DNA from 3 places in the Paradesulfitobacterium aromaticivorans genome. Region 1 is predicted to be linked to each of the others. Evidence: riboswitches for the same ligand, from Rfam matches in the RefSeq annotation. Region 1 holds a riboswitch; each other region holds the start of a gene.
What was found. A riboswitch is a leader RNA that binds a small molecule or an ion and turns the genes downstream of it on or off. The one in region 1 is predicted to bind S-adenosylmethionine.
Positions count from the first base shown of each region.

Region 2: another riboswitch for S-adenosylmethionine. It lies ahead of ACYQ2N_RS02650 (methionine ABC transporter ATP-binding protein); the one in region 1 lies ahead of ACYQ2N_RS09735 (homocysteine synthase).
Region 3: another riboswitch for S-adenosylmethionine. It lies ahead of ACYQ2N_RS20705 (homocysteine biosynthesis protein); the one in region 1 lies ahead of ACYQ2N_RS09735 (homocysteine synthase).

Region 1 covers NZ_BAAHYT010000010.1:845,747-849,023, reverse strand. Annotated here, with positions in the region: gene thrS (threonine--tRNA ligase) at 1-1,345, shown strand, start outside; SAM riboswitch class I at 1,485-1,592, shown strand; gene ACYQ2N_RS09735 (homocysteine synthase) at 1,703-2,992, shown strand; gene metA (homoserine O-acetyltransferase MetA) at 3,101-3,277, shown strand, end outside.
Region 2 covers NZ_BAAHYT010000008.1:59,446-62,722, forward strand. Annotated here, with positions in the region: gene ACYQ2N_RS02645 (energy-coupling factor ABC transporter permease) at 1-319, opposite strand, end outside; cobalamin riboswitch at 598-784, opposite strand; SAM riboswitch class I at 1,064-1,162, shown strand; gene ACYQ2N_RS02650 (methionine ABC transporter ATP-binding protein) at 1,286-2,311, shown strand; gene ACYQ2N_RS02655 (methionine ABC transporter permease) at 2,319-2,993, shown strand; gene ACYQ2N_RS02660 (MetQ/NlpA family ABC transporter substrate-binding protein) at 3,162-3,277, shown strand, end outside.
Region 3 covers NZ_BAAHYT010000011.1:815,944-819,220, reverse strand. Annotated here, with positions in the region: gene ACYQ2N_RS20715 (UPF0280 family protein) at 1-493, opposite strand, end outside; gene ACYQ2N_RS20710 (NIL domain-containing protein) at 494-895, opposite strand; gene ACYQ2N_RS20705 (homocysteine biosynthesis protein) at 1,018-2,211, opposite strand; SAM riboswitch class I at 2,305-2,438, opposite strand; gene ACYQ2N_RS20700 (IS1634 family transposase) at 2,656-3,277, shown strand, end outside.

The DNA.
Region 1 (3,277 bases):
AAATCTGGCCGGTGCCTATTGGCGCGGCAGTGAGAAAAACAAGATGCTCCAGCGGATTTACGGGACGACCTTTGCTAAAGCTTCAGATCTTGAGGACTACCTGTTTAAGCTGGAAGAGGCTAAACGGCGCGACCACCGCAAGCTGGGGCTGGAGTTGGACTTGTTCAGCCTGCATGACGAGGGGCCGGGTTTTCCCTTTTTCCATCCCAAAGGGATGATCCTCCGCAATACCCTGGAAGATTTCTGGCGTAAGGAACATCAAAAACGGGGTTATCACGAGATTAAGACCCCGATTATTTTAAACCGGAATTTGTGGGAACAGTCCGGCCACTGGGATCACTATAAGGAGAATATGTATTTTACGCAAATAGATGACCAGGATTATGCGGTTAAGCCTATGAACTGTCCTGGCGGCATGATCATGTACAAGACGAAGTTGCGCAGTTACCGGGATCTGCCCCTGCGCGTGGGTGAGCTGGGGCTAGTGCATCGCCACGAACTCTCCGGCGCTTTGCACGGGTTATTACGGGTGCGAAACTTTACCCAGGATGATGCCCACATCTTTATGCTCCCGTCGCAGATCAAGGACGAAGTTATCGGGGTGATTGAACTGGTAGATTACTTCTATAAAGTATTTGGCTTTGAGTATCATGTCGAGCTTTCCACCCGGCCGGAGGATTCTATGGGTTCGGATGAAGCATGGGAGCTGGCAACCAACGGCCTCAAAGAAGCGCTCGAAGCTAAGGGCATGAACTACAAGATTAATCCCGGAGACGGAGCTTTTTACGGGCCGAAAATCGATTTTCACCTTAAGGACTGCTTAGACCGCACCTGGCAATGCGGGACAATCCAGCTTGACTTCCAGATGCCGGAGAAATTTGATTTAACCTATATTGGGGAAGATGGGCAGAAACATCGTCCCGTCATGGTTCACCGTGTCGTCTACGGCAGCATCGAGCGCTTCATCGCTTTGCTTACTGAGCAGTACGCCGGAGCGTTCCCGGTATGGCTGGCCCCGGTGCAGGTACGCATCCTGCCGATCAGTGAAAGGCACCATGAGTACGCCAAAGCAGTTGTGGACAGGTTGCTTGAACTTGATATCCGAGCGGAAGTGGACGAGCGCCGGGAGAAAATCAATTACAAAGTCCGCGAAGCTCAGACAGAGAAGATCCCCTTTGCTTTGGTGGTTGGGGATCAGGAAGAAGAACAAAAGAGCGTGGCTGTCCGCCGCTACGGACAAGGAAATGCGGGAGAGAAGATGCCTCTTGCAGACTTCATTGCCCTGGTTCAGGAGGAAATCAGGAGCAAGAGCGCTGCGCTTGCCAGGGCAGAGAATAAGCAGTGAAATTTTCTAAGCTCAATTAATTAAACCTATTGACAAAGTCGGGATTTAATGATTATAATTTATTCATAGTATAAAGGAAACTTACTGCAGGTGGAGTTTTAAGTCTATCCAAAGTTTAGTGGAAAAATTTAATAGTTCTCTCTTATCAAGAGTGGCGGAGGGACTGGCCCGATGATGCCCGGCAACCGGCAGCGCATGCTGCAAGGTGCTAATTCCTGCAGAACCTAAAGGTTCTGAGAGATGAGAGCGGTATTTGCGTTTAGTTTGCAGATCTGCCTCTTCTCTCAGAAGAGGCTTTTGTTTTGTAAAAGTCTTAGTGGCACTTAGCTATCAAACAAATTTAAGGAGGAAAATGAGATGACAGCAGAAAGAAAACTTGGTTTTGAGACCCTGGCCCTGCATGGAGGGCAAAAACCCGACCCGGCTACAAATTCCCGGGCGGTGCCTATCTATCAGACTTCATCCTATGTCTTTAATGACACAGACCATGCGGCCAACCTGTTTGCGCTGAAAGAACCGGGCAACATCTATACCAGGATTATGAACCCCACGCAGGATGTGTTTGAACAAAGAGTGGCCCTCCTGGAAGGGGGAGCAGGGGCCTTGGCTACAGCTTCCGGTCAGGCGGCAATTACGTACGCTATCCTTAATATTGCCGGGGCCGGGGACGAAATTGTGGCTTCCAGTTCCTTGTACGGGGGCACGTACACGCTCCTGGCCAATACTCTCGCCAGATTAGGAATTACGGTTCGTTTTGTGGATGTTGACAACCCGCAGGAGTTTCGCGCAAACATCAATGATAAGACCAAAGCGCTGTACGTTGAGACGATTGGCAACCCGCGCATCAATGTGGCTGACTTGGAGAAGATTGCGGCGATTGCTCATGAACACGGAATTCCTTTAATCGTGGACAACACGTTTGCCTCACCGTACCTCTGCCGGCCATTTGAACACGGGGCTGACATTGTAGTGCATTCCGCGACTAAATTCATCGGGGGTCACGGTACATCCATTGGCGGGGTAATCGTAGATTCCGGGACGTTCGATTGGAACAACGGCAAGTTCCCGGGGCTGTCTGAGCCTGACCCCAGCTACCATGGGGTAGTGTTTACCGAGGCAGTTGGCTCCTTGGCTTATCTCGTGAAAGCCAGGGTAACGCTCCTGCGGGATACGGGGGCTGCCATCTCTCCGTTCAATGCTTTTTTGTTATTACAAGGATTGGAAACCCTTAATCTCCGGATGGAGCGCCATGTTGAGAACACCCGGAGAGTGGCCGAATTTCTTGAGCAGCACGAATTGGTAACCTGGGTGAACTTCCCTGGTCTTAAGCAGAGCCCGTATTATTCCTTAGCTCAAAAGTACCTGCCCAAGGGCGCGGGAGCGATTCTTACCTTCGGCCTCAAAGGTGGGCTTGAAGAAGGCAAAAAGTTTATTAATAGTCTGAAGCTTTTCTCCCACCTGGCGAATGTCGGGGATGCCAAATCCCTGGTGATTCATCCGGCCAGCACGACGCACCAGCAGCTTGATGAGGAGTCCCAGCTCCAGGCCGGAGTGAGCCCGGATATGATTCGCCTCTCCATCGGGTTAGAGACAATTGGCGACCTGCTCGAAGATCTTGATACTGCTCTTAGTGCCAGCCAGAAGTAGGGCCGCGGCCTCTGCACGGATATCGGTCGCCTAGGTCACGCACCGTTCGCAGGCCATTGTTCGTATGCTAAAGTCGGCGTCCCAGGAAGCAACAAGGAGTGATAGCATATGCCGATAAAGATTCCGGATCACTTGCCGGCAATGGAGATCCTAAATTCAGAGAATGTCTTCGTCATGGCTGAAACCAGAGCCTATCACCAGGACATCCGGCCCTTAAAAATAGCTATTCTGAACCTTATGCCGCACAAAGATGTTACCGAAACTCAGATTCTCAGGCTTTTAAGC
Region 2 (3,277 bases), on a different contig from region 1:
TCAGACCGCCATGGGCAAAAAAGAGAGCCTGAAATAAAAGCGCGATCATACTAACTAAGGACGTAATCCATGGCCCTAGCAAAATTGCTCCCAGCGGAGTTCCGCCCGGATGGGAACTGGTACCGGTTATCGGTACGGGCACCGGCAGCAATGAGACCAGGAAGATCCCTGCGGTCATTACCCCTGTCAGTTGCTTCATCATGGGAATCTCTTTGCTTTTTTCAGTTAGACTTTTGACCCCGGCGGCAGCCATAATAACGGCACCTGCACCATAGAGAACTGCCGGTACGACCGGGAGCATTCCTTCTGCAATATGCATCTTTCTACTCCTCCATAATTAAAAAAGACAACCGACACTGCCATGCTCCAAACATCCTAGTACAGTAGCTTAGAGTCACGGCAATGTGTGGTCATCTTAGAAACAGCGTTCACTTCCGCTCTCAAGTCGCATCCGCATTTTTGAGAGCAAATCCCGCTGGACAAGACAATCTGCATGCTCCCCTCAGGAAGCTTATGTAAGTTTTCTACAACAGAAAAACCTCCACCAGAGGCGGAGGTATGCTGCTTCAACACGCACCTCCCATCCATCGTGGGTAAAGTGTTCTTTGCGGACAAGCAGGTTTCCTGGCTTAGGCTCCTCACCTTCTGCCCCTTCCCAGGTTTCCCCAGTGGGTATGGCAGAAGACTCCCCTTTTACAGTGGCGGGACCGCGCCGGATTCACACCGGCTTCCCTTTTATGACTCCTCAGTTCAAGAAGGAATCACTTGTCCGAATACGTATGAACTTGTGACTATTTTAGCATCCGTAGGGGCTCGGGTCAATCCCTTAGCACAGATTTCAGGATTCCGCTTGCAAAGATTTTCGGGTTAGGGATGGGCTACTTGCTCTTGTCCATTCCTTTAAGTATTAATACGACAAGAGTCGCAAAAGCGATTGCAAACATCAATGTTTTTGAAAGTACTTCTAATTATGTCATATCATTTTCATTTTTGTCATAATTTTCCCTCTTGCAATTCTTGCATTAATTTGCTAAGATAACCCCATAATTTAACATGATCTTGACTCTTATCCAGAGTAGGTGGAGGGACTGGCCCGATGAAACCCGGCAACCGGCAGCTAATGCACGGTGCTAACTCCTGCAGGCAATCTGGGAGATGAGAGGAGAACCGAGAGTCGCTTCGCGTGTTTTCCTCGCGAAGTTTTTTATTTGCCGGAAAAACTAAGAGATAGTCTCTTAACTTAAGATGAGAGTCATCGACAAGAGCTATTAGGGAGGCACGTTACATGATCCGGGTTGAGAATCTAACCAAAGAGTATTCCTCTGCTCAAGGCAAGGTTAAAGCCTTGGAAAACATATCCCTGCATATTCCACAGGGCGCTATTTACGGCATCATTGGTTTAAGCGGTGCGGGCAAGAGTACGCTTGTGCGCTGCCTTAATCTTTTAGAAAAACCGAGCAGTGGCCGGGTTCTTGTTCAGGGACAGGACCTCACCCAATTGTCTGATAGAGAACTACGCTCAGCCAGGCAGAAGATCGGCATGATCTTTCAGCACTTCCATCTCCTGCAGTCGCGCACGGTCGCGGAAAACATCGCCTTCCCTCTCGAAATTGCCGGGTTTCCCAAAGAAGAGATAGTTACCCGGGTTAACGAACTTCTGCCTTTGGTGGGATTGAAGGAAAAGGCCAACACCTACCCTCCTCAGTTAAGCGGCGGGCAAAAACAGCGGGTCGGCATCGCCCGTGCCTTGGCTACCCAACCGCAAGTCTTACTTTCCGATGAAGCGACTTCTGCTTTAGACCCGCAAACAACCCTGTCCATCCTCAATCTTTTGAAAGAAATTAACCAGACCTTAGGCTTAACTATCGTAATTATTACGCATGAAATGAAGGTTATTAAAGAAATCTGTTCGGACGTGGCGGTTATTCATGAAGCTCAGATTGTGGAACACGGCCCGGTCGAGTCGGTGTTTGTCAATCCTCAGTCAGTTATCGCTAAAGATTTTATTTCAACCGTTTTTCCCAACGAACTTCCACCCGAGCTTCTGCGCGATCTCGCTGCCCACCGCGATTCTGAGATCGTCCGCCTTAATTTTCTGGGCGCACGCGTTGCCGACCCTGTGATCACTGACCTGGTCCGAACTTGCGCGGTGCAAGCAAACATCCTTTACGGCAGCATTGACCACTTGCGCTCTACCTTGTTTGGCACGCTCACGTTGGAACTCCAAGGAACACCTGACCAATTGGAAAAAGCCCATGCTTACCTGTCAAAGCGTGAATTGCAAGTGGAGGTGATCCAGCGTGCACTTTGAACTATCCATGCTCTTTGACCCATCTTACTGGGAATTTATATTGCAGCTCATACCGCTGGCTTTGGGTCAGACCATCTATATGGTCATCGTCTCGACAGTACTTGCTTATGCCTTGGGGCTGCCTCTGGGAGTCTTGCTCGTAGTCACCTCCCCGGGGCACATTTTGCCAAATCCCTGGGTTGAAACGGTTCTGGGCACGATTATCAACATTCTGCGCTCTGCACCTTTTATTATCTTATTGGTCGCCCTTATGCCCCTCACCCGGGCACTCGTAGGCTCTTCCATCGGCACCACGGCAGCCATTGTCCCGCTGGTGGTCGCAGCAGCGCCGTTTGTTGCCCGAATTGTGGAAAGTTCACTGAAAGAAGTGCCTTATGGTGTCATTGAAGCTGCGCTCTCGATGGGAGCATCCCCTTGGCAGCTCATCCGAAAAGTCCTGATCCCGGAAGCTAAAGCTTCTCTCATCCTTGGCGTGGCAATTACCACGATCAGCATCATCGGCTATACCGCCATGGCCGGAACCGTCGGCGGGGGCGGAATCGGAGATGTCGCCATTCAGTGGGGCTATAACCGTTTTCGCACGGATATCATGATTATTACCGTTGCGATTTTAGTCGTTATCGTGCAGGTCATTCAATCCTTAGGCATGAAGCTGGCACGCAAAGTATCGCACTCAGGTTAGATAAATTCTTTCGTCTATATTGACAAAATTGAAAGACCTTTTTCTTAATATTCCTATTGGCTTCTCTGAACATATGGGCCCATGTGAAAAGAAGCTTGAAATAAAAGATTGAGCGATTGCTCATGAACAATTTATACTAATTCCAATACGCTAGGAGGAGTATTACAAATGTTAAAAAGCAAAACCCGTTATTTTACCCTATTCGTAATCAGTCTGATTGCACTTTCCCTTATTGTCGCCGGGTGCGGCCAACAAGCAGCGGCAAACGTCATCAAAGTCGGGGC
Region 3 (3,277 bases), on a different contig from region 1:
TTCCTAAGGGAGTGTGCTCTGGCTTGATCTCAAGGGCAATCTTATTAGACAAGGGGGATGCCCCCGCAAAAATTCCGATATAGCGTGTCCGGCCTGTACGGAGAAAGATATCCCCGCCGTTTTCCACTATCACATCCCGTGAACGTTTAGCTATCGCCTTTCCTACCAACTCTGACACCGCCCCCGCAACCGCAGCCATCGGACCAACCCCGGCTTGCCTCCCGGCTTCTGCCATCATGACGGCAATCCGGGGGGCGTCCGCTAATACAGCGTACGGAGTAAGGGCAGCCACAAAACCGGGATCAAGAGCAACGTATTCCTCCAATGGCTGCCGCACATCCTTAACCACACTCTCAACCCACTGTACCGTTGCCGCCGAATAGCATTCTTTGCGGATTCCAATGTCCAAGTCAGTTTCCTTTACCATCGCTTGAAAATGAACAAGATCATGTTGGCGGTGCAGTTGACGATAGGTGCGTTCTCTGTATTCCAATTAGAGCCGGACCTCCATCGCCCGCATTGGGCAAACTTTTACACAGAGCTGGCAGACTACACAGTTATCCCCGTCAAACTTAACTTCCATGGAATTTCTTTCTAAATATAGGGCTCCCGTAGGGCAAATCGCGGTACAAGCCCCACACATAACACACTTGTCATCATTGCGAATAATCTCTTGATTAAGATCCTGCACTGATACCCCAATTTCGCGAAGATAGTCGAGCCCTTGCTCACTCTGATCCCCTATCACTTCAAGCACCATTGTACCTTCTTTTTGCGGGTTAACATCAGCTTTGACAATATTAACGACTAAATCATAATCCTTAACTAAGCGATATACGATCGGTTTAACTGAAATATCTGTACCGAAACGCAATACTATTCTCTTGGGAGACATATAACCTCTCCTCTCCTTTTTCTCATCCGGTTTTACTCTCTTGATCGAACAACTGACTATCAACATAAATCTTTGAGTACTGACTCCCTATAGTCCCTTTTAGCAAAGGCTGAAGGTGGTTACTACCCTCTTAGCACATTGGCCGCCGGAGCATCAGCAGGTGACGGAAGTAATTTCACCGGTTCTGTGAGCTGAAAATCTCCATTATTAATCCAATCTTTGAGCGTGGAAGCAATTTCCCGGGCCCTGGGAATGCTAGAAAGTGGTGCCGTGGGAATTTCTTTGCCATTAACGGTGATTTTGCCGGATTTTAATTGGGCATAACTGACATAGCCCAGATTTCCCGGGGTCCGAGAAGGATAAGCTTCCCCATAGTCAACAACTGGCGCAAACAACTCTTGGTCAGTTGCGGCTGCATATTTGGCTATCTCCTCATTGAGAATCGGAATGGGCACCCCGATACCCACACTCAAAGTTGCACCATACCCGATATAGCTCGTACCAACAAGCCAGCGCGGGTTCATTTGCTTCAAATCCCCGATTACGGCCAGAGTTCCCCCTGCCGGTCCCAAATCTTTCCCTTCCAGGTTTTGGATAGAAGGAAAATGCTGGGTGCCATGCCAAGCAACATAACCCGTAGCGCCACCCAGAAAGATTTTCGTACCGATCCCGATCGTTTTGAAGTGCGGGTCTTTAAGCAGCGGGCTTAGCTGGCCAGAAGTGGAGTAATGCGCATTACCTAAGTTAGGCTTAAGCATCCCCATATAGGTATAAGCAATCTTCGACGTTAAATTAACTGCACAATTGTAATTTTGATAAGCATTGCGCGGGTTGAAGAGGATCGCTTCATTGATCTCATCCAAAGTAATAGTGGTTTCAAACTCGTGCCGCGGATAGCAGTCTGTACCATAAGCCAGTGCTTTTAATTTCACAGGCTTGCGTGCAACTAAATCCTGGATTACATGTCCCCCGCCATAGCGGAATTCACCCGGATAATTGCTGTTAAGTGGGTCATCATCAGGTAATTCCGCAGCCCCGAGGTAGGCATCTACGGCAGCTATCCCGCCGTACGCAGGAACGCCGTTAAGCCACACCTTCTGCATTTTCATCCTTGGTTTGGTATGCCCAAAATTTAGAAAGGCCCCGGATGAGCACATTGGAGCAAAGGTTCCGGTCGTTACAACATCGACCTCCTTGGCTGCCGCGCTTAACCCTTTTTCCTGAACGAGCCCGATAAGTTCCTCTGCAGTTACAACAACTGCTTTTCCTGCTTTAATTTTGGCATTAATTTCGGCGTAAGTTTTTTCAACACTCATAATTGCAGCCCCCCTCCATCCTGTTATACTCTCCCGGACATTAAACAAGCCCCTTCCCTGACAGAAGAGGCATGCAAATACACTTTGCCGCTCCTCTTATCTGTCAGAAGAAATTTCTCCTGCAGGAATTAGCACCGTGCTTTGCAGCTTGACTATACTAATAGCCTCGCTACCGAGCGGGTTGCCGGGTTTCATTGGGCCAGTCCCTCCACCACTCCGGATAAGAGTATCATATAAATATGAAGTTTGATAAATATAAGTGTAGCAGGCAGGACAGATTCTGTCAATAATCTCGGGTCTTTGACACTTGCGCTTATATAGAAATTTCTACAAGCCTTGAAAACAGGGCTTTTTTTATTGGAAAAATGTCAAATTTTCTCCAATCCTTAGTGCGTAATTTAGCGTAATGTGTTATAATGTAAGGGATTGGAGGAGATTGTTACTATGCGACTTAGTATATCCAAGTCTAAAAATGCTACTTCGCTTTATGTCATACAATCTATTTACGAGAACGGTAGGCGTTCCACAAAAGTTGTTGAAAAGTTAGGGACGCTTGCTGAATTACAGCAAAAACTAAATGGGCGAGATCCTATTGAATGGGCTAAATCATACATAGAAGACCTTAACAAAAAAGAGAAAGAGCAATCGCGAGAAGTCATCGTTAAATACTCTCCATCTAAAGTAATCTCCAAGGATCAACAACACTTCTTCAACGGTGGTTATCTTTTTCTCCAGCAGATCTATCACGAACTCAATCTTCATAAGGTTTCCGCTGAGATATCAAAAAAGTATAAGTTCTTTTTTGATCTGAATGCTATACTGTCACGGCTCCTTTACGGACGGATCCTTTTTCCTTCTTCCAAACTCGCTACCTACAAGCATTCCTCAAAGTTCATTGAACAAACTGACTTTGAATTGCAGCATGTGTACAGAGCACTTGAAGTCATTTCCAAAGAAATGGACTTCATTCAGTCTTCTCTTTATAGCAACAGCCTCAAAATTTCAAAGAGAAACACGGGTATTCTCTATTATGACTGTACCAATTATTTCTTTGAAATCGAGCAAG